3 regions of the Paenibacillus larvae subsp. larvae genome follow, and region 3 is predicted to be linked to each of the others. Evidence: riboswitches for the same ligand, from Rfam matches in the RefSeq annotation. Region 3 holds a riboswitch; each other region holds the start of a gene.
What was found. A riboswitch is a leader RNA that binds a small molecule or an ion and turns the genes downstream of it on or off. The one in region 3 is predicted to bind cyclic di-AMP.
Positions count from the first base shown of each region.

Region 1 (9,944 bases), 860 kb from region 3:
AAATATATGAGCAAAACCCATTATTATACGGTTGAAGAAAAGGTAGAAGAAGTATACGCGAATATAGTAAAGAGTAAACATGTACCCGCTCTGCCGTCAGGTGCAGCCGCCATTTGGGTAGAGGAAAAAATCATCCATACGGAAGAAGAGCAGCATTATATTATTCAAAATAACAGGTTTGATATAAAAATTGGGAAGCGGCAGGGGGCAATTACCAATGTTGCTTATAAAGACAAAGAGATTGGAAAAGCAAAGCCTTCATTGGACGGATGTATTTTTTTGCCGGGTTTAATGATTCCTGATAATATTCCGTATTCATTCAATGATAAAGGTCTGGTTTTTCAATCCATGTCAGAACACCCCCGGGTTCAAGACATACAAATTACTGATAAAAATCTGAAAGGCCATGTTCTAAAACTGCTTTCCTGCGACATGGGAACTTGGCAAGTTGAATATTTAACGGGTTATCCTCTTCCGGTACTGCAAGTCAATATGAAAAAAACAAAAGATGATAAACATTTTGTTTTTCACTTTTTCTGGGGACGGCAGGGAAAATCGTATATAAAAAAAATGTATGGTTGGCAAAATGGAAAACAAATCGTTATTTTACCGAAAAATCAAAATAGAAAAATATACTTGGACAGTAAAATGACTATCGAATTAGCTAATAGATTATATGTGACTATTTTCGTTACATCGTCCAATACAAAACTGGCTGTTTATGAATGGTTTAAAAAAGGAATACAAATCGGACTGTTTACATGTGAAGAGGGGGAAAATCTGCAATTTCATTTCGCCGTTGGAGAAACGCTGCAGGAGAGTATTTATTTTTCACAAATGCTACTATATAAGTTGAATCAATATTCTTAGCAAACCTTGGCAAGGAAAAAGGAACCATTTGTCGAATAAGAAACAGATCAAGAATAGACAAGTGGGGATGACAATGGATAAACATACCGAACTGGCAAAAGTAACGGCAGCCATGCAACAAACCAAAGAGCGCCGAATGTATGAACGCTACCAAGCGATCTATTTGCATTTGAAAGGCACATCCATGAAGGCGATCGCTGACATTTTGAATCGAAACCGAATGACGGTGAGCAGTTACATTCATACGTACGAGAACGGTGGACTGGGAGCCTTGCAAATCAAGCATTCCTCAGGTGCTCCTACTCGGTTGACGAAGCAGCAGCAGGATCGCTTGAAACAAACCGTCGCCTATTCGGTTCCCCATGAGGTCGGCTTTACGGCAAAGCACAACTGGACGCTTGAACTGATTGCCACGTACGTGGAACGCGAATGGGGCCATTGCTATTCGCTCCGAGGCATTTCCAAGGTCATGGAGCGGCTAGGGCTCAGCTATACGAAACCGACCTACACGCTCGCAGCAGCAGATCCCAAGAAACAACGCCATTTCACCGAAACGACCTTTCCTGAACTGAAAAAAAGCTACTGAACGAGGAGATTGATCACTTGCTGTTCGAGGATGAGTCGATGATCCGGGACTACCAGGCGATTCAGAAGACCTGGTTCCTTCGCGGGAAGCAACGCATCATTCCAACCACGGGCAAGCATCGTGGGGTCAAACTGCTGGCCACGGTTGACTATGAAACGGGACACATCGTTTGGCAAGAAGATGAACAGTACACCGCTGAAACGTTTCTTTCCTTTCTTCAAAAGGTCATGGCGACTTATCCAACAGGGAAACTGGCTCTGGTTTTGGACAATGCCCGGATTCATCATGCAAAGCTGCTTCGGCCGTTTCTGGAAGCGCAAAAAAATCGGCTTGAGCTTGTGTACTTGCCTCCATACAGCCCTCAGTTAAATATCGTAGAAGGACTCTGGAAATGGCTCAAGTCCAGTGTGATCAATAACGTATTCTATTCGGCCGTTTCCGAAATCCGTCTGCGTGTCGGGCAATTTATGGATGAAATCATGAAGCATCCTCATGCCATTATTGACCGGCTGTGCGTGCGACTTTGATTGCTATTTTCTTTCGTTCAACTTATATAATAAGTTTGGATTCATTAAACCCTCCTCTAAGGCGAGGATTCACCCACATCTGAAGGTGGCGTGATGAATCGTCTTTTTTTGTTATCAAGATCCAAGGATTGTATTCCATTTCTACCAAAATGTCCAAACAAAACTGTGAAAGATTCATAGAATATAGCAATCAACTATGAGAGGAGGGGAAAATGTTGCCGACTTATTTAGACGCTCAGATCTCTCAAAACTCAGGATCATTTGGAGCTCCGCTGACTCTTGTTACCAGTATTCCAGTCTTATTTGGAACGTTGGGGTTAATCACAGCAGGTGCAGGAGCGAATTTGCGTGTACAATTTAAATCCACCGTTACAATAGGTGCGATTGTTACTGTTGCTTCATCCGTTATCATTCAAATTGTCAGAGGAGTGGGCGGACCAGGAGTAGGAACGACTGTTTATACAGCGATCCATACTTTACCTCTGCTCGGTGATGCCACTTTTAGCACAGAAGTCATCACAATTACTGGTTCCGACTTCCTGCCTCCGAATCCTGGCTTCTTGACTTATCAGGCTTTTGTCAGCGTAACTGGTATAGCTGTAGCAACTCGCGTAGGTCCCGAAAGCTTCAATGCTCTTGCGGTTTCCGATTAAATTCAAATAATCCCAAGGCCCCTTTTCTTGGGGTTATTTGCTTTCTTTCATCTGTACAGAATATGTCCAGCCCGCCGAAGCTTATATTCAGCCGTATATCCTCATTTGGACCGAATTTCAAAAGATCGTAATTATGGCGTAGGATTTTTAGCAAATAAGGTAGCCCATGCCGGGACGGCAAGCCGAAGGCTCTGGGTTTTACAAAAAGGTTTTATGATAAACAGCTACTGTGAAAAAATAAGGTCAAGTAGACTGAAACTAACCTAGTTTGAGGAGAATTTAACTACTATGACAACAAAAGAAAGTTGGTAACGAAATTGCTGCAGTACTTCCCGTACAGCCACGAGGTGCGCACGATGTAGTAGTTGTCGCAGATCACCTGGACGAATTTCTCTCCGTGCAGTTTGGAGCTGCGGTATACGCTGAGCGGATTCGTACAGTCCGATTCGGCATAGATGCCTTCTTTTTTCCTGTCGAAAACATAGTCCGTGCTGATAAAGACCAGCCTCGCATCCGCCTTCTTTGCGGCAAGCGTGACACTACGGGAGCCAACGAATTGATCATATATGTGGTCTCCGGGTCCCGCTCTGCCTGATCAACCTGAGTATAGGCAGCCGCATGAATGACGATGTCGGGGCGTGCCCCCGCGATCGTCTCGCTCACCGCCTGCATGCTCGTCACATCCAACTGGGACCGGGTCAACGCGGCGATGTCATGTTTCGGACCAAGTACGCCACCAGATCTTTGCCATGCTGTCCTCCCGCTCCGGTAATGACGATTCTCATCCGACGTGCCCTCCCGTCCCGGCCTGATTAGTCTGACGGTAAGTCCCATCCAGTATGCTTTGCTACCATGCCGCGTGGCTCACGTACCATTGCACGGTTTGCACAATGCCGTGTTCAAACCGGCATGCCGGATTCCACCCGAGCTGCGAGCGGATTTTACCCGAATCGATCCCATAACGCCGGTCATGCCCCAACCGGTCAGGGACAAACTCGATCAGCGAGGCCGGCTTGCCCAGCTCCTGCAAAATGCGGTGAACGAGCTCCAGGTTCGTTTTTTTCGTTGCTGCCCCCGACGTTGTATATCTCCCCCGGAACCCCCGCCTCAATCACCCTCTCGACCGCGGAACATTGGTCGTGTACATGCAGCCAATCGCGCACGTTCAGGCCGTCGCCGTATACGGGAAGCGGCTAGCCTGGGTGATGAGGGTCGGAATCAGCCTCTCCGGAAACTGGAAAGGTCCGTAGTTATTCGAGCAGCGGGTGACGATCACGGGGAAGCCGTACGTTTCGAAGTACGCGCGGGCAAGCAGATCCGCCCCCGCCTTGCTTGCCGAGTAAGGACTGTTGGGCTCAAGCGGCGTCGTCTCCGTAAAGAGCCCCTCCGGCCCAAGCGTACCGTACACCTCGTCGGTGGAAATTTGAATAAACCGGGTGACGCCCTGCCGTTGTGCTGCTTCCAGCAGCACTTGCGTGCCAAGAACATTTGTTCTGACGAAGCTTTGCGGGTCCGCAATGCTGCGGTCAACGTGGGATTTTGGCGGCAAAATGCACGACCGTATCGATCTGCGCTTCTGCCATCACCTTGGCGACAAAGTCCGCATCGGCAATATCACCGCAAACGAAACGATAGTGCGGCCCCTCTTCCAGATCGGCCAGGGTTACGCATATTGCCCGCATAGGTCAGCAGATCGAGATTGACGACGATATCCGCAGGATGGCGCTCCCGCCAGTAACGCACGAAATTGCTGCCAATGAACCCCATCCGGCCGGTTACAAGGACCCGCCTCATGGCGTGGCCTCCCCTGCCATTCTTTGGGCAGCCTCCCTGAACGAAAGGTGGGTTCCCGCATCGATCCACCATCCTCTCAGAATGTCGTAGGAGAGCATGCCGCAGGCCGCATACATATTGTTCACGTCGGTAATTTCCATTTCGCCTCTCGCGGAAGGCCGGACCGTTCGGATGATGTCAAACACCCCGGCGCCGTATATATAGATGCCGGTCACGCAGTAGGACGATTTCGGCAATTCCGGCTTCTCCTCAATCCGCACAATGCGCGAGCCGTCCATGACCGGCACTCCGTACCTGCGGGGTTCTTCAACTTCTTTTAAGAACACGCGGGCTTGCTCGGGCTGCTCCCTGAAGCGGGCGAATTCCTCCGTCAGCGAGTCTTCGAACAGGTTGTCGCCGAGAAGTACAACGAATTTTTCCCCGGGATTAACGAAGCCCTCCGCCAAGGCAAGAGCCTGAGCGATGCCTCCCGGCTCTTCCTGCACTTTAAACGACATACGGACGTTCCACTCCCGGCCGCTGCCGATATAGTCCATAAACAACCCGCCGGAATGTTTTCCTGTAACGAGCAATATATCACGGATTCCCGCCTCGGCCATTTTGGAAATTGCATAATGAATCATCGGGTAAGGACCGACAGGCAAGAGATGCTTATTAAGAAACCGGGTCATCGGCTTTAGCCGGGTACCTGATCCTCCGGCAAGAATAACTCCTTTCATCAAGCGGCCGCCCCTTTCTGCACAATGGTTGGCATATTTTTTTACCATAGTTAAATGATATGCTCCATTGACAGAAGCTCATGGACGCTTATCGCATAAGGCGAAAAAATTGGCTCATGTCCTTGCTGGCGTGGCGGCGGGAACACTTCGCATACCGGGTCCCCCACTTGCTGACAAATTCAGCCAAAAACGCCGAATATAGATGAGTGTTTGGCACGACACGAATTTAAGACGTACGGAGAAACCTACCGGGCTGTTGGCGGGTACATTCGGTCTTACAACGAGCAACGAATTCATTCGAGCATTTGTGATCTTTCTCCATATGAGTTTTACGACAAAAACCAAATTCAATCCATCTCAATTAAGACTGTCGGGCATAAATTGCAACCTTGAGAAAAGTGATGATTAAGATAGTATGTGTCCAAAATAAATAATGATCCCAAGTAAAAAAAATTTATACAACAGGGTAACAAACAATAGATATAAAGGCCAATCGTGTGACTTTAAAGTGGAATCGTTCTGAAAGTAATGTTGGCATAAAAGGGTACTGCTTTCTTATCTTTTTTCATCAACTCTGAATAAAAATACATGGGGAAAGGATGAGAAAAATGAGTAAATCATGAGGGGACCATGTAAGTTTTCTGATAAAACTCCCCCCATATTTGTAAAAATAGTTCGTTCAAACTATTGATACCACTAGTTTTTTCCCTTTCCTCAGCTTTTTCTCAGAAGCTTTTTTTCCATATTATAGTTATTTATTTTTGGTAGATACATATGATAGTTTGTAGAGCAAATAGAGAGCCCGCAATCCGGGCATATGAATAAATGTCGAAACCTATTTTGGAACGGAAAATAGAAATCGATCATAGAATGAATCTACTTCATCAAAAAACTACTGTTGATCGTTTAATAGACCAGTTTAGATGGAAGTCTGGGCTATTCGAGAAATGGAGCTATCTTAACAAAAGGAGTAAACTAGTATGAAGCACGTGAAAACATGTATTGCCAGTGCAACTGCCTTGCTGACTTTGGTTGGATTTACGGCTCCCACTAGCGCACAGATGACGGAAGGAGCCAAAGTGACCCAAATTACCCAATCCTATCAGGATGTGCTTGGTTCCTACGCGATAAACCCCGGAAAAGAATTTCAAGAGTTAATTAAAGGACAAGCTTCTACCACGGCTGACCATGATACGGTGGTTTTGGAGGAAGATGATACATTATGGAATGTCTCCAACCGTCTGGGGGTAGATGCTTTGGAGCTTATGGCTATTAATATAGACGCCGACCCATTAAAACTGACCAAGGGCATGGAATTGAAGGTACCTAAAAAGGTAGAAATGGCCTCACAGGAGACGGCGGAACCAGCAACTGATTCTAAACCGGAGCAACCCTCCCAGCAAAACCAGCAAGCTCCGCAGCAAACTTCTAAACCTGCCAAACCGGCAGCCAAAACAGAAGCTGTCAAACCTGAAGCGAAGACACCTAATAACAAGGAAACAGCTGCGAGCGGCAACTCGTTGACCACTGCTTCAGGCAAGACAGTAAATTACAGCAAAATGGTGAACATGAAAGCTACCGCTTATTCCGGTGATCCCAGTGAAAACGGTCCATGGGGTGGTGTTGATTCTTTCGGCAACAAGCTGACTTTGGGTACTATTGCGGTTGATCCTAAAGTTATTCCGCTAGGTTCAACGGTATACATTACAGGCTATTCTTTCCCGGGACTTCCTGCTAAAGGAATGATCGCCAAAGCTGTCGATACAGGCAGTGCGATTAAAGGGAATAAAATCGATATTTACATCCCGGGTTCAAAAAAACACGTAAATAATTTTGGGGTTCAGCAAATCCAATTGTATGTTTTAAAATAAATAAAGGGAAAAGGTTTTGCTTCCGGCCCTGTTCATTCCAGGAAATTTGAAAGATACTGTATCGTGATTTCCCGGAATGAAAGGCACCCGCTAACGCTCTCCAGCTAAAACCTTTTCCCCCGTAACAATGAATGCAAAGGCTTTGCCGGCAGTAAGAAAGGGACTTCCCGTAAATTGGGGAGTCCCTTTCATTGAGCAGACAAAGTATGCAAAGGGAAAAGATTTTTGCTTCGGCGCTATTCGTTCCGGAATATCTGAAAAGAAATTGGGTCGTTATTTCCTGGAATGATATTTTTCTATTTATTACCGGGAAGAGGGTATATTCAGAAGTTCCGGTACGGTAACAAATCGATATCCTTCGGCCGCAAGTTTCTCAATAAGCTGGGGAAGTGCCTTTACAGAGCCGGACAAATCATGATTTGCATTCCCTGCCCCGCAATGTTGGAGGACAATAGCCCCCGGGTGTCTGTGACTCCATATATTTGTCAAAACCTGTTCTGACGAAAGTCCCTTCCAATCGAGGGAATCAATATCCCAGTTTGTGACCAGATAATTTTTGGAAGCCGCCCAAACAAGCTGCTCTTCATTAATGGCACCATAGGGAGGGCGGAAACACTTAGGTAAATAACCGGTTAAATTGAGTAAAATTTGTTCCGCTGATTCTACCTGCTGCTGGAATTGCCGGAGACTCATTTTGGTCAGAAGAGGATGGGAATAAGAATGATTGCCTACCGTATGCCCCTCTTTGACAATACGTTTTACAATATCGGGATTCGCCTTGGCCTTGTTTCCAACTAAATAAAAAGTTGCATGTACCCTATATTTTTTCAGGATATCCAAAACCTGAACCGTAAAATGGCGGTCAGGCCCGTCATCAAAAGTAAGGGCTATGTTTTTTTGCCTGGACGGGCCGCTGAGAATGAATGTTTCTGCATACTTTCGCCTCAATTCCCCCAAAGATAGCTTTTTTTGCTGGGCAGATTGTTTACCGGATCGTTTCCCCGCTTTATCCGATTGTTTTTGTACCGGCAGCGACGGCTTATTAGTTTCATGCCTCTCTCCCTTAGGTTTTGGAGTCGGCTTCGGAACAGGCGAAACCGGAAGAGTAGGGACGGGAATCGGACCGGGCGGATATTTGTCAAGGACGGGGGTGTATTTGGTTTGCTGTTCGGTCCATTCCTGCATTATATCCTGGGATTTTGTACCGGCAGGTGGCTGTACGGATTTAGAAGGAGAACTGGAAGGCATGCATCCGGTGGCTATAAACGTCAATAAAATGACACAAATCCAAACAATACCAGGTTTACTTTCCATTAGAAACCGCCTCCGTTCTAAGATTTTAATGAGAATAGTTTTTGTAAGCGGAATCTTTTTTATGCGGACCGAGCCAATGAATCAATTTCATAACTCAGAATTCAATCCGAACGGTTACAAGAAGTAGTTAAATCTGAACCGTATTCATCTATATCTTGTCTATTAAGCGCTCACCAGTTGTATTATGAAATTGATTCGAATTATAAAAGTTTTTAATAGGCGGCAGGGTTGTAAACTCTGATGAATTATGCTAACCTTTCAACAGGGAAATTTGTTGTACTTTTATAAGAATATGATGCCGAGTCCTGCTCTTTCACAATCAGGGAGCAGGTACGGGGGACGATTTACTGGGGTGAATTTGCTAGATTTACGCATTAGGGAATACCTCTTCCCGAACCCGTCAACTAACCTCGGAGGCTATAAGGAGGAAATGTTTTTGTCCACGAAATGGTTGAAAAGTCTTGTCCTTTCAGGTGCTTTAGTAACTACAGGTTTATTTGCATCCGCTACGACTACACACGCAGCTATTCCAGACGGGGTTAAAGTTCAGATCAACGACCATCTGGTTGATTTTCCGGATGCTATGCCTTATTTGTATCAAGGATCATTGATGACTCCTCTTCGGGCAGTAGCCGATGATTTAGGTTATAAAGTGGAGCATCAAATGATTAATAACGATTCTCAAGTCAGGGTCAAAGTCACAGGAAACGGCCATGTGCTTGAATTGGGATCCGGTAAGGTTGAAGCAAAGGTAGATAATAGAAGCGTAACTTTGCGCACTCCACCTGTTATTAAAAATGGGCGTGTTTATGTACATATCCGCTCTATAGGAGATCACTTTGGACATATTGTCCAATGGGATGCAAACAATGAAATTGGTATTCTTGGAGCAGACGGCAAATACCATGCTCCGGCTTGGTATAAGCCTGCAGTACCAGACAACGATACAGCCTCATCTGTTAAGAAAGCAATCGTATCTACAGCCAAACAGTATATCGGAGTCCCATACCAATGGGGAGGAACATCTCCAAGCGGGTTCGACTGCTCTGGGTTTGTAACTTATATCTTTAATAAACAGGATATTACTCTTCCGAGAACTTCTTCAGGCATGTACAGTTCTGCGGGAACTTCCGTATCCAACCCGGAACAGGGAGACCTTGTCTTCTTCGCAAGCGGCGGTAAGGTGTTCCATGTGGGCATTTATATCGGCGGTAACCAATTTATTTCCGCTACCAGTGATGGAGTCAAAATCGATAGTTTAGGAAACAGTTATTGGAAAAATGTGTATGTAGGCGCTAAAAAAGTAATGTAAGGACATACCTATATTGGAACGAGTTAGAGAGTCAGACCGCTTTCGGACATTGTCCGGAGGCGGTTTTTCTTGATAGATAATAGAGTCTAAATACCGGTCTTACTTGGGGCGCTAAAAAAGCACTACGGAAATAGTAAAAACTGTAATTTCTACTTGTCCCAGAAAAACTCAGATATTCTTCTTTGTTTTATTGTTTTCATTATAGAATAAGCCGTACAGGCAAATGGTTACAACTTGACAACAAAAATGACATGGGTGACGCCGTTCCCTTTTTAATAGAGTTTCATAGACTGATAGG
Region 1 is NZ_CP019687.1:2,556,463-2,566,406, reverse strand. Features, by position in the region: gene BXP28_RS13365 (GNAT family N-acetyltransferase) at 1-870, shown strand, start outside; one part of gene BXP28_RS13360 (IS630 family transposase) at 938-1,441, shown strand; one part of gene BXP28_RS13360 (IS630 family transposase) at 1,444-1,983, shown strand; gene BXP28_RS13355 (hypothetical protein) at 2,196-2,636, shown strand; partial or broken gene BXP28_RS25170 (SDR family oxidoreductase) at 2,923-3,308, opposite strand; partial or broken gene rfbB (dTDP-glucose 4,6-dehydratase) at 3,484-4,430, opposite strand; gene BXP28_RS13335 (sugar phosphate nucleotidyltransferase) at 4,427-5,149, opposite strand; gene BXP28_RS25165 (IS3 family transposase) at 5,360-5,542, shown strand; gene BXP28_RS13325 (3D domain-containing protein) at 6,130-7,020, shown strand; gene BXP28_RS13320 (polysaccharide deacetylase family protein) at 7,324-8,334, opposite strand; cyclic di-AMP (ydaO/yuaA leader) riboswitch at 8,621-8,768, shown strand; gene BXP28_RS13315 (C40 family peptidase) at 8,771-9,646, shown strand.
Region 1: it holds a riboswitch for cyclic di-AMP, as region 3 does, so the genes downstream of both, BXP28_RS13315 (C40 family peptidase) here and BXP28_RS17735 (resuscitation-promoting factor) in region 3, are expected to answer to the same signal.

Region 2 (9,944 bases), 1.3 Mb from region 3:
AAGAAACCGGTAACTGTGAGCAGTGTCCCGGTCTGGACTGCTGTCCTAATGATCTGGCCGGTCATTGCACCCATTTGCAGATTGAACATAGTGGTGGCCATACGCTCATTGATGAGGAAAAAGTGGCTTGTCCCAAGTTCCTGGCCCGGCAGTCACAAGAAGCGGTTCGCCGGCGGATCCGTACCTTTCATATTGATGAAAGCATCTTGCGAAGGGAGCATTCGTTTGAAGATATTGTAAGTGTAGATTATCAAAGGGCCAAAGCAGTCGAGACCATTACAGATTATATTGAGAAAACGACAGAGGAAGGTTTACAGACCAAGGGATTATATCTCCAGGGTAATTTCGGGACAGGCAAGACCTTTCTGATGTGTTATATGCTGCATCAGCTAGCGAAAAAAGGGTTTACCAGTGCGATCGTATATATGCCTGATTTTGCTGAAGATCTTAAAGGAATGTTTAATGAGCCCCATACATTAAAAAATACCATTGAAATGATAAAAAATACAGACCTGCTTGTGTTTGACGATATCGGGGCGGAGAACCTGAATCCATGGCTGAGGGATCATGTGATCGGAGCCATCTTAAACAGCAGGATGAACCGCAAACCGACATTTTTTACCTCCAATTACAATTTGGACAGCCTGGAGCAGCATTTCAGCTTTACGAACAAGGATGGGGATGAAGAATATAAAGGCCGGAGAATCATGGACCGCATCCGCCATTATGTTCAGGTGGTAGAAGTAAACGGCCATAACAAACGGGCGCAGTAATATTAAGGTGAACGGTCCAAATAACCAATTATGACAAAAGGCGTCTTTCTGTTGGAGAAAGACGCCTTTATTGTTAGCAAACCGGCTGCCGGGAGGATCAAAGTTACTTATGGAACAACCCATATACCTGGCATACGCTTACAACTGTTTCAGCTCTTCTAATTCATTTGTCACCCGTTCAACCATCTGTACGAAAGAAATAAGCTCCTGGGAGCTTGCAGCCTGCGAACGGGCGTATTGGGTCGTGCGTTCTGATTCAGAATTGACCTTATTTAATATTTCATTTATACTTTGCAGCTTGTCCTGAATGCTTTCCAGTGCTTCTTTCGAACGGGATGCCAATTTGCGCACCTCATTGGCCACAACTTCAAAGCCCCGGCCCTGTTCACCTGCTCTGGCAGCTTCAATAGCGGCATTAAGCCCAAGAAGATGGGTTTGCTCAGAGATTTCCTTCATCAGTGTGCCCATCGCTTGAATATCCTCGACTTCGTGGCTCAGGTTATGGATCATGCCGTGGCTTTTTTCCTGAGAGGCGGCAGCTTGTGCGGCTGTTTCGGCAACAATCTGACTGTTGCTGCTCAGTTCTATCATCATGGCAGCAAGATCCTGAACTGCTTTGGAAATTCCGGTAATAAGCTCTTCCTGTTCGTCTACGAGCCGTTCAATCCTGGCTTTTTCATCGTGAACATAAGCTTCAAGCACAAGCTGGGAGTCCAGATTAAACATTTTAGTGAGTGCATAGGTGACCTCCAGCCAATTTTCCGGAATGATTTCTTTAAAATAGGCGGTGGAAAGATCCAAATAAAGCAGATAAGTACCTAAATACCAATCGGTAGTCAATCCGATTCTGGAATGGACATGTCCGATTTTAAGCCTTCCGTCTATGTATGCTTGGTCCACGATTCCTGATGCCATGGATAAAAAGTACCAACGTTGGGTTTGCTTCAGACTTTCTAATGTGCTGTATTTAAAAATTAGCTCCTTTAATTCCGGCACCTCAATAAGCCGTTCATACAGCAAATCGACCAATCCGTCGACAATTTGTCCAAAAGCTTGTTCATGCTTCTTCAGCAAAGCCAAATCATCATCTGTCAAACCGATGAAATTGATGAGCTTCTGTCTTTGTTCCGTTAATTGAATCAATGTTTGGACCCCAATCTTTTTTAAAATAGATAATTTGTACACTAACAGAAAAGACCTCCTACCGGATTTCATCACAGGGAGGTCTCTCTTGAATTGTTGAATCAACCTGCAAACAGTTTAATGACTACTGCAGCAATGAAAATAAGCATCAGAACACCAAAAAATACGCCAAAACCAACAGCGGTGTCTATAAAATCATTGCGGGGCTCTTCATTCACATGAAGTTCAGCACGGTTCACTTGTTCACTCATGGATTGCTCCTCCTTACTTCCATTACAAGTATAGTAACTTCTCTTATTTTACCGGAACAACTTCATTTACATTAAGTCTTAGCTGAAACAATTCATAGTATGAAATTGATTCAGCTGCATAATTTTAGTAAATCATATGGGATGTTTTTTGTAAAGATGGAGAAGGTGACAAATAGATTAAAAATCCAGATATCCCCATATGGAACTTGAAAGCTGCAAGCCAGTTCGTTTGAAAATAGGGGTCTTTGTGGTATACTTACGTTATTGACCGAGTTAAAGGAGGATCTTGCATGGCTATTGTCAATGTTACCGACCAAACCTTCAAGGCCGAAGTTGAGGGTTCCGGTACTGTATTAGTTGATTTCTGGGCACCATGGTGCGGACCTTGTAAAATGATTGCACCTGTGCTTGAAGAATTGGATAAAGAAGTGGATACCAAGATTGCTAAAGTAAATGTGGATGAGAATCCGGAATCCGCTTCCCGTTTTGGAGTGATGAGCATCCCTACCTTGATCGTTTTTAAAGAGGGTCAACCGGTAGATAAAGCAGTGGGCGTACAGTCCAAAGATCAACTGATCAATCTGCTGTCCCGCCATCAGTAATGTTAGGCCAAAAGGAGCTCTTTTTCTGCCGTGCCGGAAAAGGAGCTTTTTTGTGCAAAAATAAGAAGAGAAATGAACATAGATAAACCGCCATGTAAAAAGAGGAGAAGCCAGGAAAGGGGGACTAAGGTATGACCCAGCATGAAGATCCGAAGGAGCGCGGAAAAAGTACGGAACTGATTCGTAACAAGCTGGCGCTGCTGCCGGATCAGCCCGGTTGTTATTTGATGAAAAACAAAGATGGCGTCATCATTTATGTCGGAAAAGCAAAAGTATTGAAGAACCGGGTCCGGTCTTATTTTACAGGCAGTCATGACGGGAAGACGCAGCGGCTTGTTTCTGAAATCCGTGATTTTGAATACATTGTAACCTCCAGCAATATTGAGGCCCTCATTCTGGAATGCAACTTAATCAAAAAGCACCGGCCCCGTTATAATGTTCTATTAAAAGATGATAAATCGTTCCCTTATATTAAAATCACCCATGAAGAACATCCTAGGCTTGAGGTAACGCGAAAGATCGTGAAAGATAGGGGCAAATACTTCGGTCCTTATCCCAACGCATATGCTGCACAGGAAACCAAAAAGCTGCTGGACCGTCTTTATCCGCTGCGCAAATGCAAGCATATGCCGGACCGGGTATGCCTGTATTACCATATGGGACAATGCCTGGCTCCTTGCGTGTACGATGTCACAAAGGAGCAAAACGAAGAGATGATTCAAGGGATTACCCGCTTTTTGAACGGCGGACATGAGGAAATCAAGCGGGATCTGACAGCCAAAATGCACGCAGCTGCCGAAGAATTAAACTTCGAGCGGGCAAAGGAATTACGGGATCAAATTGCGTATATTGAAGCTGTTATGGAAAAGCAGAAGATTACTATGGCTGACCATGTGGACCGGGATGTGTTTGGTTATTCTACCGATAAGGGTTGGATGTGCGTCCAGATCTTATATATGCGGCAAGGCAAGCTGATTGAACGGCATGTCTCGATGTTTCCTTTTTACGGGGATGAGTATGAGGACTTTATAACCTATGTGACCCAGGCATATAGTGATAATCCGGCATTGCCAAAAGAAATCTTTCTGCCTCTTCGAAACAAGGCCGGGGAACAGAAAGCGGGGGAATCGCACGAGATTTCCGGGAAAGATTCTTTTATTGAGGCTTTGCAAAAAGAGGATGAATTTCAAAAAGAGCATCCCCGCGAACAGGAGGGGCCCGTTTTACCTTCGGATGCAGAGGAAGGCATGGTTAAGGAAGCGCTGGAATCCTGGCTGGGTGTTAGAGTACATTTTCCCCAGAGAGGCCTTAAGAAGCAGATGGTTGAGATGGCTGCAAACAATGCCCGTGTGGCACTGGAGGAAAAATTCCGCCTGATTGAACGGGATGAGAAACGGACAATCAAGGCGGTTGAAAACCTTGGAGAGTGGATAGGAACCGGATATGTCCGACGCATTGAAGCCTTTGATAATTCCAACATCCAGGGGGCGGACCCTGTCGCGGCTATGGTTGTATTCATCGATGGGAAACCGGAACGAAAAGAATACCGGAAGTTCAAAATCAAGACGGTCCAGGGACCGGATGATTATTCGTCGATGCGGGAGGTTATTCGCAGGCGTTATGAGCGTGTCCTAAAGGATGGGCTCGAAATGCCGGATTTAATTATCGTGGACGGAGGCAAGGGGCAGATTTCCGCCGCCATAGATATTCTTGAGAACGAACTTGGCCTCTACATTCCCGTTTGCGGATTATCCAAAGACATAAAACATAAAACAGCCCAGCTGTTAATGGGAGATCCGGCCGAGGTTGTTCCAATTCCAAGGGACAGCCAGGAATTTTATTTACTGAACCGCATTCAGGATGAAGTGCACCGTTTTGCCATTACTTTCCACCGCGAACGAAGGGCAAAATCGATGGTCCAATCCCAATTAGATGCCATCCCAGGCATTGGGGAAAAACGCCGTAAGCTGCTGCTCAAACATTTTGGTTCCGTCAAAAAAATCAAAGAGGCGAAAGTCGAAGACTTCCGCCCCATCGGGATCGGAGACAAATTGGCGGCACAGATTTTGACATCCCTGAATGGAAATATGGATACTCCAACAGGGGATTAGGGGCATGGATAAGAGAAAGAGCAGCTTCCCTCCTATTGAAGGATGGTGAAGGATGCTTGTTGTTAATAGACGAATACAAAGACTTACCGTCTAAAGACTGCAAAACGGATTCCTTTCAACAGCCATTTATGAAAAAGCCAAAGGACTCCTGCCACAAGAGCAGGGAGGATCATGTAGAAGATTCCCCCGAAGAGGGATGCATCATTGCCCACCGTCATCAAATATAATCCCATAAGTGTACTGTCCATGGCCGCATGGGCAAACAGGGCTGTAAAAAAGCCGAATTTCAAAAACGCATAACCAAATACGATGCCTAAAATGGTGACTTCGATCAACCGGGTGTAAACAGGAAATACCGGGTACTGAGTATGACCGGCAGCCCAAATGATGCTGGGCACCAGTATAGCTATAAAGTTGTTTCTAAACAGCTTTTTAAACAAAATGATACCGAAGAGCCGAAATGTTGCCTCCTCTGAAATAGCGGCTACCCAGGCCATTAAAGGATAGATGCACGGATTCAACATATTCAGAGGAGAATCGCCCGGGTCGCTGACAGACCATACGTGGAAGTTTTTATCGGCTATAAAAAACAGGAGCTGCTGTAGGCCCATCAAAAACAAGCAGAGTAAATATCCCCTTCCCATGCCGCTAAGAACTTCATTACCAAAGTTTCTGTCTTTCCACCTTGGTATTGGTCTCCATCCTTGTTCTTGCCACATCTGATTACCTGCAAGAAGAAGGAAATACAGGAAAACAGCTATCACAATTATCAGCATGTTCATTAGCAGAACGGAAAACATACTTTCCCATCCTGCCGCAAAATGCCCTTTATATACTTTGTAGGTCGGATACAAATTGACATTGTTGAGAGAATACAGAACAAGATAGACGGTGCATAAAAGGACCCCGCGATGAAATGCAATTTGCCGGCGCTTTAAAATGACATAAATAACAGCCGAAATAGTCATTCCGATATTGAGCAGCATGCTGATTAAAGTCATTGTACCCGCGGTATCCGTTTGTGAGTCCATCCACTTTATAAACGAATCCGGGATTGCGAAATCAGGTGAAACTCCTGCAATCATATTGTGATCCAACTGAACCTGAATTCTCAGGTGAGCCCCTCCAATCGACGGCTGCTGTTGTTCGAAAACCAGATCCGCTTCGGGCGTGCTTAGTCCGGTGAGTTTAAATTGCTCCTGCGGCCAGCCCATATCTTGAATGGCTTTGCGCCCTATGGTTTCTGCTTGGTCTTCCGTAGGGGGATCTAACTGATCAGGTTTGGAATACCAACCCACCACGGCCCCTGTCTGAAAATCCACTTTTACTTCAAATTGTCTGCCATCCGCCCCGTCAATGACCTGAATCAAATAATATTCAAGAGGGAACTTTTCTTTAAAATCCTCGTAAGATCCAGTAAGATTCTCCTTCTGGATATACCCGCTGAGGTTTGACTCTGATTGATACACAGTGTAGGTTACGGGATTTTCCAGGAACATTTGTTTATCGTTCAGGAAAATCACGGCTTTATCCGCGGCTTCTTTCTTGGAAAGAAGCGGACTGTTTTCATACATATAGGCTTCATCATCTATTTCGTCCGCAGGGGGTATAAAGGCCACTGATAAGTAGAGAATAATACCTATAATAGCGAGAAAAACAAGATAGCGGTTGCCGGGTTTGATTTTCATAGAAAAGCTCCTTAAAATGAAGAGTTTCATCCTAAAGTTATCATAGAATGTGTAAGGATGCCAGCGCATGCCTCAGCGTTTCAAACAAGGTGATTTAACGGCTATTTTCGCTGGATTTCGGTCAATAATGACTTTGTGTCCGGTAGAAAAGACATATATAATTCAATCATTCAAATATATAAGCTGAATTTCAATAGTAAAACGGGGGAACCATTTAATTGGGGTGAATTTCGCCGGGTATACCTAAGTATACACATTGTGCAGAAATGCGCATAGACCGGTGAATAGGGTGACCTATGCATCCGAATCCGTCAGCTAACCTCGTAGGCTTTGCATGGGGAACCATACCGATGAGGCAGTGGGTTTCCAATGCCTTTTTTTGTGTTTCAGGAGGAAATGATGAACATACCGGGCAAAATATTCAGATTAAAGCCCCCGCAGATTTTAGTTCTTGGATTTGCCAGTATTATACTGATCGGTGCGCTTCTGCTGATGCTTCCGATATCTTCAGCAGACGGCTATTCCATGCCATTCATTGACGCCGTGTTTACTGCAACTTCCGCCACTTGTGTAACAGGACTTGTAGTTGTAGATACAGAGACACATTTTACCGTCTTCGGCAAGGTAGTCATTATTTTATTGATTCAGGTCGGCGGTCTAGGTTTTATGAGCATGGCAACTTTAATCGCTTTTTTGCGGAAGAAGAGAATTTCCTTAAGGGAGAGGCTTGTTCTTCAGGAGGCTCTTAATCAAAGTTCAATGGAAGGGATTGTACGATTATTCCGGAAAGTGCTCGTCTATTCCTTAACGATTGAAGGGATAGGGGCTGCCCTTTTTACTATCCGCTGGTCCTTCGACCTCGGTTTTCCGAAAGCCCTTCTGTTTGGGATTTTTCATGGAATTTCGTTTTTTAACAATGCCGGATTTGACTTGTTCGGTTCAATCTCAGGACCGTTTTCTTCCTTAACGAGTTACAAAAATGACTTTATCATTAATTTTACGTCAATGGCACTGATTGTAATTGGAGGTATAGGATTTATCGTTATGTCAGACATTATGGAATACAAGAAGACACGGCGATTATCCTTACATACCAAAGTGGTATTATCTGCAACGGCTTTTCTGATAGTATTTGGTGCTCTGGTCATCTTTATATTTGAGTATACGAATCAGGCAACCATGGGACAGCAAGGTTTTTTTGGCAAGGTACTGTCCGCTTTTTTCCAGTCTGTCACTCCGCGTACAGCAGGCGCCAATACGCTTGATATAAGTTCCTTAAGGCAGGCTACGCAGTTTTTCATTATTATTCTGATGTTTATCGGGGCCTCTCCGGGTTCGACGGGGGCGGCATTAAAACAACCACATTCATGACTATTATCGGGGCAATGATTGCTATGGTCCGGGGAAAAGAGGATATAGTTTTCTTTCGCTATCGGCTTGGAAAAGACCGTATTCTCAAAGCGATTACGCTTTCTATGATTTGTCTGTTTCTGGTTATATTTGTTTCTATGGTTCTTTCCACTACGGAAAGCCAGCAATTTCTGAAAATACTATTTGAGGTTACATCTGCATTCGGTACAGTAGGGCTAACTATGGGAATAACGCCGTACCTCACTATATTTGGAAAAATCATGATCAGTCTGACCATGTTTGCCGGACGGCTTGGACCTTTAACCCTGGCTTATGCGTTGGGGCCAAAACCGGATAAAGAACTGTACCGCTACCCGGAAGGGAAAATTACGATAGGATAAGGGGAACATAGAACCATGGCTGTTAGTCAATATGCTGTTATCGGATTAGGCCGTTTTGGAAGCAGTCTTTCCAAAGAGCTTAGCAAACTGGGTAACGAAGTGCTGGGGATTGACAAAGACGAAGAAAAAGTAGAGCAGATGAGCGATGTGCTTACTCACACGGTTACGGCGGATTCAACGGAAGAGCCGGTCTTGCGTTCACTAGGCATACGGAACTTTGACTGTGCAGTTGTAGCAATCGGGGATGATATTCAGGCGAGCATTTTAACCTGCATTCTACTGAAAGATTTGGGTGTTAGGATGGTTGTAGCTAAAGCACTATCCGAACTGCACGGCAAAGTGCTTCAAAAACTTGGGGTAGACCGAATCATTTATCCGGAGAGGGATATGGGAATACGGGTGGCCCATCAGTTAGTGTCGCCTAATTTACTGGATTATATAGAATTATCAACAGAATATACTGTCGCAGAATTGTCTGTCCCTTCACGCTTGTCGGGTTTTACGCTAAAAGATTTGGACCCTAGGGCAAGATTTGGGTGCAGTGTAGTGGCGATCAATAAGCAGAACGACGGCATCATTATAGCACCAAAAGCGGAAGATACGATTCAAGCCAATGACGTATTGGTTATTATCGGAAAAAACGAACAGATCGACCGCTTTGAAGACGAAGTCATCAGATAAGCTGCCCGGGCAGGTTTCAAATAAAACCGGCGGGGGCAGCCAAGGAGAAGAAGAAGATGGAAAATGCCATAACCGGATCTATTCATCATGTCTTATTTTTGCTAATTCTCATTTTCGGTTTGGGTATGCTGTTCGGAAAAGCGGCAAGCTGGCTAAAGCTCCCGGATGTCGCACTTTTTTTGATCGCCGGGATGATTGTCGGAAAGGGACTGCATCTGGTTAGTGGAACAGATCAAGTATCCCTGTCCTCCGGAATACTGGATTTTTTGAAGACGGCAGCCGGAGGAATTGCACTCGGGTGTCTGATCGGTTTTACCATGTCTTTTTTAACGGCACATTTGAAATTGGGCATTTTGCGGGATTATGCAACCATCTCCATGGTAGTGACTGCCCTCGGGGCTTATTGGGCCGGGGAGATGCTGCATTTTAGCGGTTTTATGGCTACATTTACCGCAGGGCTGATTTGGGGCAATGCATCTTTATTCAAGCTGGATATGGAGGACAAGCTTCACGAAATGTCCCATTTTACGGATAATATTACTTCCTTAATGAGGATGCTGATTTTTATCCTGCTCGGCAGCCAGGTTAATTTTACTGTAATTTGGGCCAATCTGTGGCAAAGCCTGGCTATCATTTTTATTTTTATGTTTATCGCCCGCCCGCTTACGGTTCTAATTTGCACACTTCCGGATCGGAAAGCGAATTGGAAGTGGAATGAGATTGTGTTTATGTTTTGGGTAAGGGAGACAGGAGTAATCCCGGCAGCTTTATCCGGTATGGTAGCGGGGCTCGGAATAGCCTACACCGATATTATCGCTTCTGTTACCTTCCTGGCTGTTTTAATGACCATCCTCGTTCAGGCCAGTACAACGGCATTTGTAGCACGCAACCTTGGCCTGGAAATACCTTCCGGGCAATAAGAAGAATAGGATAAACCGGTAACC
Region 2 is NZ_CP019687.1:2,076,817-2,086,760, reverse strand. Features, by position in the region: gene dnaI (primosomal protein DnaI) at 1-773, shown strand, start outside; partial or broken gene BXP28_RS25575 (methyl-accepting chemotaxis protein) at 912-1,220, opposite strand; partial or broken gene BXP28_RS25570 (protoglobin domain-containing protein) at 1,506-1,988, opposite strand; gene BXP28_RS10865 (YqzM family protein) at 2,018-2,167, opposite strand; gene trxA (thioredoxin) at 2,458-2,769, shown strand; gene uvrC (excinuclease ABC subunit UvrC) at 2,901-4,880, shown strand; gene BXP28_RS10850 (CPBP family intramembrane glutamic endopeptidase) at 4,964-6,568, opposite strand; cyclic di-AMP (ydaO/yuaA leader) riboswitch at 6,740-6,913, shown strand; partial or broken gene BXP28_RS10845 (TrkH family potassium uptake protein) at 6,938-8,319, shown strand; gene BXP28_RS10840 (potassium channel family protein) at 8,335-9,000, shown strand; gene BXP28_RS10835 (cation:proton antiporter domain-containing protein) at 9,057-9,920, shown strand.
Region 2: it holds a riboswitch for cyclic di-AMP, as region 3 does, so the genes downstream of both, BXP28_RS10845 (TrkH family potassium uptake protein) here and BXP28_RS17735 (resuscitation-promoting factor) in region 3, are expected to answer to the same signal.

Region 3 (9,944 bases):
CCATCTTCGGACGGAGGGAGACTGCTTGTTCTGCCTATCCTTTTTGAATAAATAATGCGGGTATACTCCCGCAGGAGCGTCGGGTACACACCGTAGGGGACCTCTCTACGGTTTTTTCTATATGTACAAGGAGAAAGGAGTTACTATGACAAGGGTTCCCTTACTACCACAAGAACGCATCGATGATTTGTTGACACATGGCCTGCACATTATTCAAAGCGAAGAGGTCTTCAGTTTTTCCTTAGATGCGGTGCTGCTTGCCCGGTTTTGCACGGTGCCAAACAAGGGGAAAATTATGGACTTATGCACGGGGAATGGTGTTATTCCTTTGCTGCTTTCCACTAGAACTAAAGCCCATATATGGGGTATTGAGATTCAACAAAAACTGGCAGATATGGCTATGAGAAATGTGGATCTCAACATGCTGCAGGAGCAGCTTCATATGATTCATGGTGATCTTCGCCACATTTACCAAGTTCTCGGAACGGGACAGTTTGACTTGGTGACTGTTAATCCACCCTATCTGCCTGTACCGACAGGAGAAAAAAATAAAAATGAACATGTGGCCGCTGCCAGACATGAAATTTTTTGTACCCTGGAAGATGTGATTGTCGTTGCTTCCAAATTGTTGCGCACAGGTGGAAAAATGGCCATGGTACACAGGTCCAGCCGTCTGGTAGACATTTGTTTTTTGATGAGACAGTACCGGATTGAGCCGAAACGTATCCGGTTTATTCATCCGCGTATAGGGGAAGAAGCCATGATGGTTCTTATAGAAGGAGTGAAAGATGGCAAGCCTGAAATTAGGACCCAACCCCCCCTCATCGTTTATAACGAGCAGAATGAGTATTGTGATGAACTTATGGCAGTCTATTACGGGGAAAGAACAGCATTGGAATGAGGGGATATAGATGAAGATACAAAAAAGCTATCAGAATACGGAAAGCGGGGGGGTCTTATATTTAGTAGGAACACCTATCGGTAACCTGGAAGACATTACATACCGGGCTGTCCGTATTTTACAGGAGGCGGAGATTATAGCGGCTGAGGATACGAGACAAACCCGCAAGCTTTTAACCCATCTCGGTATATCGGGACGGTTGGTCAGTTATCATGAACATAATAAGCGGGCCAGTGGTCCTGAATTGATCCGCCTGATGAAAGAGGGAACTACTATAGCCCTGGTCAGTGATGCGGGGCTTCCTGCCATCTCCGATCCAGGGACGGATTTAGCCCAGATGGCCATGGAAGAGGGGATTCCTGTTATTCCCATTCCCGGTCCTAATGCAGCTTTATCTGCACTAATCGCTTCGGGGATGCCGACAGATGCTTTTACATTCCTGGGATTCATGCCAAGGGATCGAAAAAGGCTGGAAGAGCACCTTAAACGGTGGAAGCATGTGTCTTCAACCTTCTTACTGTACGAGTCCCCTCACCGTATTATCAAAACGCTGGAAGGAATAGAGGAACATTGGGGGAATAGGCAGATATGCCTGGCTAGGGAACTGACTAAACGGCATGAAGAATTTGTCAGAGGCTCAGTTCGTGAATGTTTGGCCCATTTGGAGGAATATCCACCAATAGGAGAATATTGCCTAATTATGGAAGGAACTGGAGAGGCGGATGCCGAAGAAGAGATATGGTGGAAAAAATTATCACTGGAGGAACATGTAGCCCACTATCTTGCCCTGCACGGAAACAAGAAAGAAGCGATCAAACAAACGGCTGCCGACCGGAAATTGCCCAAACGGGAAGTATATAATCATTTGCTGGATTCTTAATCCCAGAAAAAAAGATCTCTAGTTCACAGTGAAAATATCACCGGAACTAGAGATATCAAGGAGATATGAAAAAGGTTAGAATTACCAATAGAAAAATTGCTCTTTCTATTATAACCTATATTCTTTATTTTGTCACAGGGATTGGCATTTCAGACAAACAATTTTGGCAAACGATTTTGCCTTTGAAGTAAGTTACGTTTTCAGCGTTGCCGCAGAAAATACAAGCAGGCTCGTATTTTTTCAACATAATGCGCTCGCCGTCTACGTAAATTTCCAGAGCGTCTTTTTCACCAATGCCTAAAGTACGGCGAAGTTCGATTGGGATGACTACCCGTCCTAATTCGTCAACTTTTCTTACAATACCAGTAGATTTCATCATCTATGATTCTCCTTCCAATTGCTGAATCGTCAATATTCGACATTCTTTTTCTTTATTAACTATACCAACCATTCCCAGTTTAGTCAACCAGTACATTGGATCTTTAGCTGACTTTAGCTGACATAACATTAAAAATTCACAAATTCGCTATGGGTCGAAACCAATTTAAGCCTTGATATATAAGGGACTTTAGAATAAACTATTATCCAATAACAGGCAATGACAAATTTCACAAGCTTCTTAGACGGGACGGGGAATTGGAAATGTCTCTATTTATGTTTTTCGACAATAATCTACATAACTATCGATTCTATAGATCAGATTCGACAAAGGTGGTGTTAAGACAGTGAGGGAAGAAAAAGTATTCAAGGACCCTGTTCATCATTATGTATATGTCAAGGATCGCCTGATTTGGGACCTTATCAATACAAAAGAATTTCAGAGATTGAGGCGTATTCGCCAACTGGGTACTTCTTTCTACACTTTTCATGGTGCGGAACATAGCCGTTTTTCACATTCGTTGGGTGTATATGAGATTACCCGAAAAATTATATCCCAGTTTGAAAGAAACGATTATGAGGATTGGCCTAAGGAGGAGCGTCTTCTTTGCCTGTGCGCTTCCTTGCTCCATGATTTGGGACACGGACCATTCTCTCATTCCATTGAAAAAGTGTTCGGTACGAATCACGAAGAATGGTCCTGCCGCATGGTACTGGAAGATACAGAAGTAAACCGGGTACTGAAGCAGGTTTCTCCGGATTTTCCCCAGAAAGTAGCGGACGTTATAAAGAAAACTTATCAGAAGGAGATTGTCGTCAGTCTGGTATCAAGTCAGCTGGATGCGGACCGGATGGATTATTTGCTCCGCGATGCTTATTTCACAGGTGTAAACTATGGCAAGTTTGACTTAGAGCGCATTCTCCGGGTAATCCGTCCTTACAAGGAACATATTGTAGTAAAAGAAAGCGGCATGCACGCTGTGGAAGACTACCTAATGTCCCGGTACCAAATGTATTGGCAAATTTATTTTCACCCCGTAACCCGGAGTGCTGAAATCTTGTTGCACAAAATATTTATGCGCGCCAAGCATTTATATGAGGGGGGCTATACATTCCATTTTATGCTGGAACCGGTCCGTAGTCTCCTGAGTGGGCATATAACTATAGACTCTTATTTTATGTTGGATGAATCTCTTGTTCAAACTAATCTGATCTATTGGATTAACGAAAAGGATAAGATTCTGTCTGACTTGTGTCACCGTTTCATTAATAGACGTTTGTTTAAATACATAACAGTAGACGGTCCTCACCCCGATTTGTTGGGAGAGATTCAGGAGGCTTTGGAAGACCTCGGCAAGGATCCGAATTATTATAGTGAAGTGGATTTCCCCTCCGATCTTTCTTATGATGTTTATAAGCCCGGTGAAAAAGACGAAAAACTTCCTATCCTGCTCCTGAACCGGAAAGAAGAGCTCACCGAAATCTCCAAAAAATCGGAAATTGTCCGTTCGATCAGTGGACTTCAGGCAGGAAAACGCCATATTTATTACCCGGAGGAATTGCTTTTAAATATCCGGACCTCTAATTTGAAACAGTGGTTAAACAAGGGTTAGCAAACCTACATTTTTTTGAAAAGGGGAGACAGCAAGAATGTTGACGGATACTCATACCCATTTGAACGCCGAGCAATTTAATGAAGACCGGGAATTGGTTATTCAGCGTGCTCTTGAACAAGGGGTAACCCGCATAGTGAATGTGGGATTTAATCGTGAAACGATTCCAAGCTCCATTGAACTTGCGGAGCGTTATGATTTCATTTATTCCACGGTTGGATGGCATCCTCAGGATGCTAAGGATATGACAGAGGAAGATTTGGTTTGGATCGAGGAATTATGCAGCCATGAGAAAGTGGTAGCCATTGGAGAGATCGGACTGGATTACTACTGGGACACATCCCCGAAAGATGTTCAGCAGGAAGTCTTCCGAAAACAAATCCGGCTGGCGCATAAGCTGAAGATGCCGATTGTCATCCATAACCGGGATGCTCATGCAGATGTTATACGCATTTTGCAGGAAGAAAATGCCGCCGAAGTCGGCGGCATCATGCATTGTTATTCGGGAAGCTGGGAAACAGCCAAACAATGTCTGGATATGAACTTCTATATTTCCTTCGGAGGTCCGGTTACCTTCAAAAATGCCAAGCAGCCGAAGGAGGTTTTGGCCCGGGTTCCTCTTGACCGGCTGCTTGTGGAAACGGATGCCCCTTATCTTACTCCACATCCTTTCCGCGGCAAACGTAATGAAACCGGTTATGTCAGACTAGTGGCGGAAGCAGCTGCGGAAATCAGGGGAATGCCTCTTGAAGAGCTTGCAGAGATCACTACCCGGAATGCTATCCGCCTGTTGGGTCTTAAGTAGTCCAGATTTCCTTAAACTTGCGTTTCAACCGAATCCGGCCGGCCCATAGGGCACATGCAAGTCCCAAAATAATCCAAGCCGCCCCTGCCAGGAGTTCCAGGCGGATAAAGAAGGGCACACTTAACAGCACGACCACTGCTGTTAGCGTTACTTCAGTTATCCGCACGAGAGCTCCTTTTTGCTGACCTTCTTTAAGGGGATACATATGTATCCAAAACGTATACGTATGCATATGTTCTATAGAAGAAACTTGTACCGTTATGATAAGAAAAGCGACGATTGCTACCAGACCCCGCATGATTTCTGCCGAACTGACACACATGATCATGAAAGCCAGACCCAGAGTGCGGAGCGTCATGCTGAACAATTCAGAGCGGATGAAGCTCTTGGCATATAAATAATGGAAAGTATGGGCAGAATCAAAAGGGATTCGTTTAAAAATACCGTTCATCCATCTTCTCCGCATCACACGTGTTCCCAATTCCGGTACTTCCATAAACCAGCTGAAAAATAAATTCAACCTGTACTTATGCTGCTTTTCCCGGTCTATCAGATATTCCCAGCCTATGATATAACGCCGAGTTGATCGAAAAACTGCCAACCAGATTAGGATGGCTAAAATAGTACAGATAGCGGCGTACAAAACTCCCCATTGGAAAAGAATCAGGAGGATAAGCGTCGCTGTTAGCCACCGGTATGCGACAGAAACTGACCGGATTACCGGATGAATCCACTTTGTCTCCTGCCAATAAGCCATTAAATGGGTAGCCTTCATTATAAGGAGAAAAGCAAGAATCGACAAAAAGGGCCGGGCTTCATTACCCGTACAATGCCGGTACAAAGGCCATAACAGGATCAGGGCCGCAAATATACGAAAAGCCTGGATGCCGAAACTGTACCGGAACGCTTTTTGAAAGTATAGGCTCAGCTCTGTTTCGACAGGAAGGAGGTAGATTCGATCAGGCTCCCGAATTAAAGTACGAATGTTGCCCGGGCAGATCATCAGCGACAAAAAGGGAATTGCGATCCATAAGTAAGGGAAAGAGGCGGGAAGCGTCTGCAATGTTTTTCCATAATAATAAGAGAAAACAATAATGAATAAAACCAGAAACCCTCCGAAGTTGCTTCTTCCTACAACTCTCCAATATCCCATAACAGATTGGATATAATGATCGAATCTTTTTTTCCATAACGTTTGAGGATGCATTAACGTACTCCGCCTTTAACCATATAATAGAAGAGTTCATCCAAAGAGGCAGCGGGCATTCCCGTTTTCCCGCGTAAGTCCTCCAATGTTCCTTGAGCCACAATTTCGCCTTGGTCCAGTACAATGAACCGGTCGCAATATTTTTCAATTGTTGATAAAATATGCGAACTGAGCAGGAAGCTTGCCCCGTTTTCCTTATATTTCGACATTAAATCCAAGAGAGAGCGCATGGCTAAGGGATCAAGACCCAGAAAGGGTTCATCGATCACATAGAGAGAAGGTCTGACGAGAAAGGCGTTCATAATCATAACCTTCTGCTTCATTCCTTTGGAGAGCTGTGTGGAGAAACTGCCGGTTTTTTCTTTCATGTGGAATTCATTCAGCAGAATCTCAGCTCTTTCTTCCAGCTCTTTTCGATTCAGCCCATAGGCCATGGCAGTCAATTCAAGATGCTCTTGGATAGTCAGCTCTTCATAAAGTTCAGGGCTTTCCGGTACATAAGCGTAAGAGCTGCGGTAGGAAGTTCTGTTTTCTTTCAGGGTATTTCCGTGGATGCGTATGGATCCCTGTTGGGGTTCCAGTAGCCCCAGGATGTGCTTTATCGTGGTACTTTTGCCGGCTCCGTTTAATCCGATGAGGCCTACCATTTCTCCTTTTTTAACGGAGAACGTGATATTTTTTAAAACGGGTTTTCCTGGCAAATAGCCCCCATAAAGTTCTTCAACGGTAAGGACATCTGTCATCATGATCACCTGCTTTTATTGCTAAATGCTGTAAAACTATTATAATCAAAACTGAGTCAAAAGCATAATTGGAATACATTTCCTTAGAAATTCTCATAAAAATTTAGTTTTAATGAGGAAAAGGCAGAAAAGATGGGGGTTATCTTCATATAATGGACTAATAAAGCCAAATTTTAATGAAAATAAGGGTGGCTTCCTCTTTACAGAATATGCTGGAACAGCGTAATATACTTTCATGATAACTTAATAAGCTATCTCAATGTGATCGCTGAATTTCCTGGTAACAGGAAAACGGGGGGAACCGCTGTGAATACCGATAGGTGGGAAAAGTCGAACCTAATCGGAGGGTAACAGACCATTATGGGGTGAATCCTTACAGGTCCGGGCTGGTGAAGAATACCGGCAAGGGTGGGTAAGGTAGGGCTACTCTCAGTCCGAATCCGTCAGCTAACCTCGTAAGCACATGAGAGAGGGTACATTGTAGTGTCGTCTTTAAAAATTAAGACAGATTTTCTCAGGCCACGGGAAGATTCCTCTTTCCCTGGCTTTTTTTGCTTTCGTTAGGACGAGGATCCGTCAGGGATCCACTAAAGACTAAAGAAGGAGGTGGATTGAACCCGCTGGTGCCACTACCTTGTCATCGGATACGGGGGAGGCCTAACAAGGCACGGCATTCATTATATTTTACTTGAGTCACGTCATTTTAATCATGCATAAACTCGACGGCGGGACTTTGAAGGAGGACCGAAGAAGTGGGCAATATATCGAACCCTGAGACCCATGAAAAACGATCATCCAGCATGTCCTTCGCATTGCGATGGAAGCATGAAAACTTGCGTATGATTTCTATTGTGGCCATTATTTCATTCGCTTTGACTTTCATGTTGTTGGTGTTGTTGTACGGTACGGCTACCAAGAGCGTATCCCTAGTTGTGAATGGACAAGAGAAAAACGTCGAAACCAGACAATGGGTCCTGCAGCGGCTACTGGATGACGAAGCTATTACAATCGGAGAACACGATTATGTGTCTGTAGCGCTGGACAGCAAAATTCAAGACGGTCAGAAGATTGTGATTGACCACGCTATACCGGTTGAACTGAAAGCTGATGGACAGACCAAAACTGTTTACACAACTGCAAGAACGGTAGAAAGTGCATTGAAGGATTTTAATATAACTTTGGCAGATTTGGATAAAGTAAAACCTTCCATGGACTCAGCTCTAACTCCGAATATGGGCATTCAGGTTATCAGGGTAACAAAGGAGTATGAGGACATTACCGAACCAATTGCCTTTGACGTTGTGAAGAAAAATGAGGAACAGCTGTTAAAAGGCAAGGAACAAATTGTGCAGGAAGGCAAGGAAGGCATCCTGTCCAAGAAAAAAGAAAAGATTTTTGAAGATGGCGTACTGGTTGCTGAAGCCATTGTGAATCAGGAAGTACAGTCCGAGAGCGTAAACAAAGTCATTGCTGTCGGTACAAAAGAACCTGTGACGATTGCCTCGGTTCCCGAACCGAAACAAATACCCGCCATGGTTAATAAATCTACGGTGAAACAACCTGAAACGAATTCAGGCGGGCCCCTGGCTAACAGTAAAAAAATCTTGAAAAATGTTACGTTGACGGCCTACTCCGCTCAAGAGCCAGGCTTAAGTATGGCTACGGCTTCCGGTGCAAAAGCTGCAGAAGGAAGAACCATTGCGGTTGACCCAAGTGTTATCCCTCTTGGATGGTGGGTATACATTGAAGGTATCGGCTATCGTCGTGCGGAAGATACAGGCGGAGCGATCAAAGGCAACAAAATCGACGTTTATTTCGATACATTAGACCATGTGAACCGTTTTGGGGTAAAACGCGGCCTGACGGTTCACGTTATTGGACCAAACAAACCATCCGAAGACTAATCCCTGCATAAACAGGGTATACTGCTTCCCATACAAGATGGCGAAAAAGAAGAGGAGGTTCCTCTTCTTTTTTCTGCGTTCTGTGAAGTTTGAAGGAAGAGAAGAAGGGGAAACTAAATGATTAAAGAGATCATTGTCGTTGAAGGCAAGGATGATACAACAGCCATTAAACGGGCCGTAGAGGCGGAAACGATTGAAACAGGAGGTTCTGCAATTAATCCGGCTACTATAAAACGTATAGCTCTGGCCCAGCAGCGCAGGGGTGTCATTATTTTTACAGATCCGGATCACGCGGGGGAAAGAATCCGCAAAATAATTTCAGCCAAAGTCCAGGGATGCAAGCACGCGTTTATAACCAAAGAGGATGCAGAAAATAAAGGGGATATCGGGGTGGAGAATGCTACTCCGGAAGTTATCCGCAAAGCTCTGCAAAACGTTCGTACGGAGTATGAAGGGGCAGTCTCCCAGCTTACTATGGAGGACTTGATCCGTGCCGGCCTGATCAATCATCCGGAAGCAGCCTCACGCCGTCTGGAAGTAGCCAAGCGGCTTGGAATCGGTTATTGTAATGGTAAGCAATTTTATAAACGCTGTTCTATTTTTCAAATCTCCAAGGAGGAATTTGAAGCGGCGGTAGAACAATTACAGGATAAAGAAGAGGAGACTTTATGAATTCACACTCCCATTCCTCCCGGGATGTAGCTACTCCAAGAAAAACAAAAGAAATCATTCAAAAACACGGATTTTCATTTAAAAAGAGTCTGGGGCAAAACTTTTTGATGGATTTGAATATCCTGCGCCAGATCGTATCAGCGGCTGAACTGACTTCGCAAAAGGGTGCTCTGGAAATTGGACCTGGCATCGGAGCATTGACCCAGCAACTTGCCAAACAGGCGGGTAAAGTAGTAGCTGTTGAGATTGACCAAAGGCTATTGCCGATTTTGTCGGAAACCCTGGAAGGGTACCCGGCCGAAGTGATTCACGGGGATGTGCTCAAAATGGATTTAAAAGAGCTTCTCCGGGATAAATTTCAACAAGTTTCTGCGGTTACTGTAGTAGCAAACTTGCCCTACTATGTAACGACCCCCATTATTATGAAACTTCTTGAGAATAAGCTTCCTTTAGAAAATATTGTGGTCATGATTCAAAAGGAAGTAGCTGAGCGGATGGCGGCAGTCCCCGGGTCAAAGGATTACGGCAGCTTAAGTATTGCTGTCCAGTATTACTGTGAAGCGAGAGTTATTTCAATAGTTCCACGTACCGTTTTCGTCCCCCAGCCTAACGTGGATTCAGCCGTTATTAAACTTGCCTTGCGGAAGGAACCACCGGTTAGGGTAAGTGACGAAGCTTTCTTTTTTGAGGTCATACAGGCATCATTCGCGCAAAGACGGAAAACGATCTATAACAACCTGGCTGCCAGATATTGCAGCAAAGAAAATAAGAAAGAGATGGAAGCTCTTTTGCGGGAAGCCGGCATCCAGCCTTCTAGACGGGGAGAAACGCTCAGCATTGA
Region 3 is NZ_CP019687.1:3,418,969-3,428,912, forward strand. Features, by position in the region: gene yabA (DNA replication initiation control protein YabA) at 1-55, shown strand, start outside; gene BXP28_RS17700 (tRNA1(Val) (adenine(37)-N6)-methyltransferase) at 146-901, shown strand; gene rsmI (16S rRNA (cytidine(1402)-2'-O)-methyltransferase) at 912-1,781, shown strand; gene BXP28_RS17710 (AbrB/MazE/SpoVT family DNA-binding domain-containing protein) at 1,906-2,160, opposite strand; gene BXP28_RS17715 (HD domain-containing protein) at 2,507-3,772, shown strand; gene BXP28_RS17720 (TatD family hydrolase) at 3,810-4,577, shown strand; gene BXP28_RS17725 (ABC transporter permease) at 4,570-5,784, opposite strand; gene BXP28_RS17730 (ABC transporter ATP-binding protein) at 5,784-6,527, opposite strand; cyclic di-AMP (ydaO/yuaA leader) riboswitch at 6,784-7,004, shown strand; gene BXP28_RS17735 (resuscitation-promoting factor) at 7,280-8,431, shown strand; gene rnmV (ribonuclease M5) at 8,549-9,103, shown strand; gene rsmA (16S rRNA (adenine(1518)-N(6)/adenine(1519)-N(6))-dimethyltransferase RsmA) at 9,100-9,944, shown strand, end outside.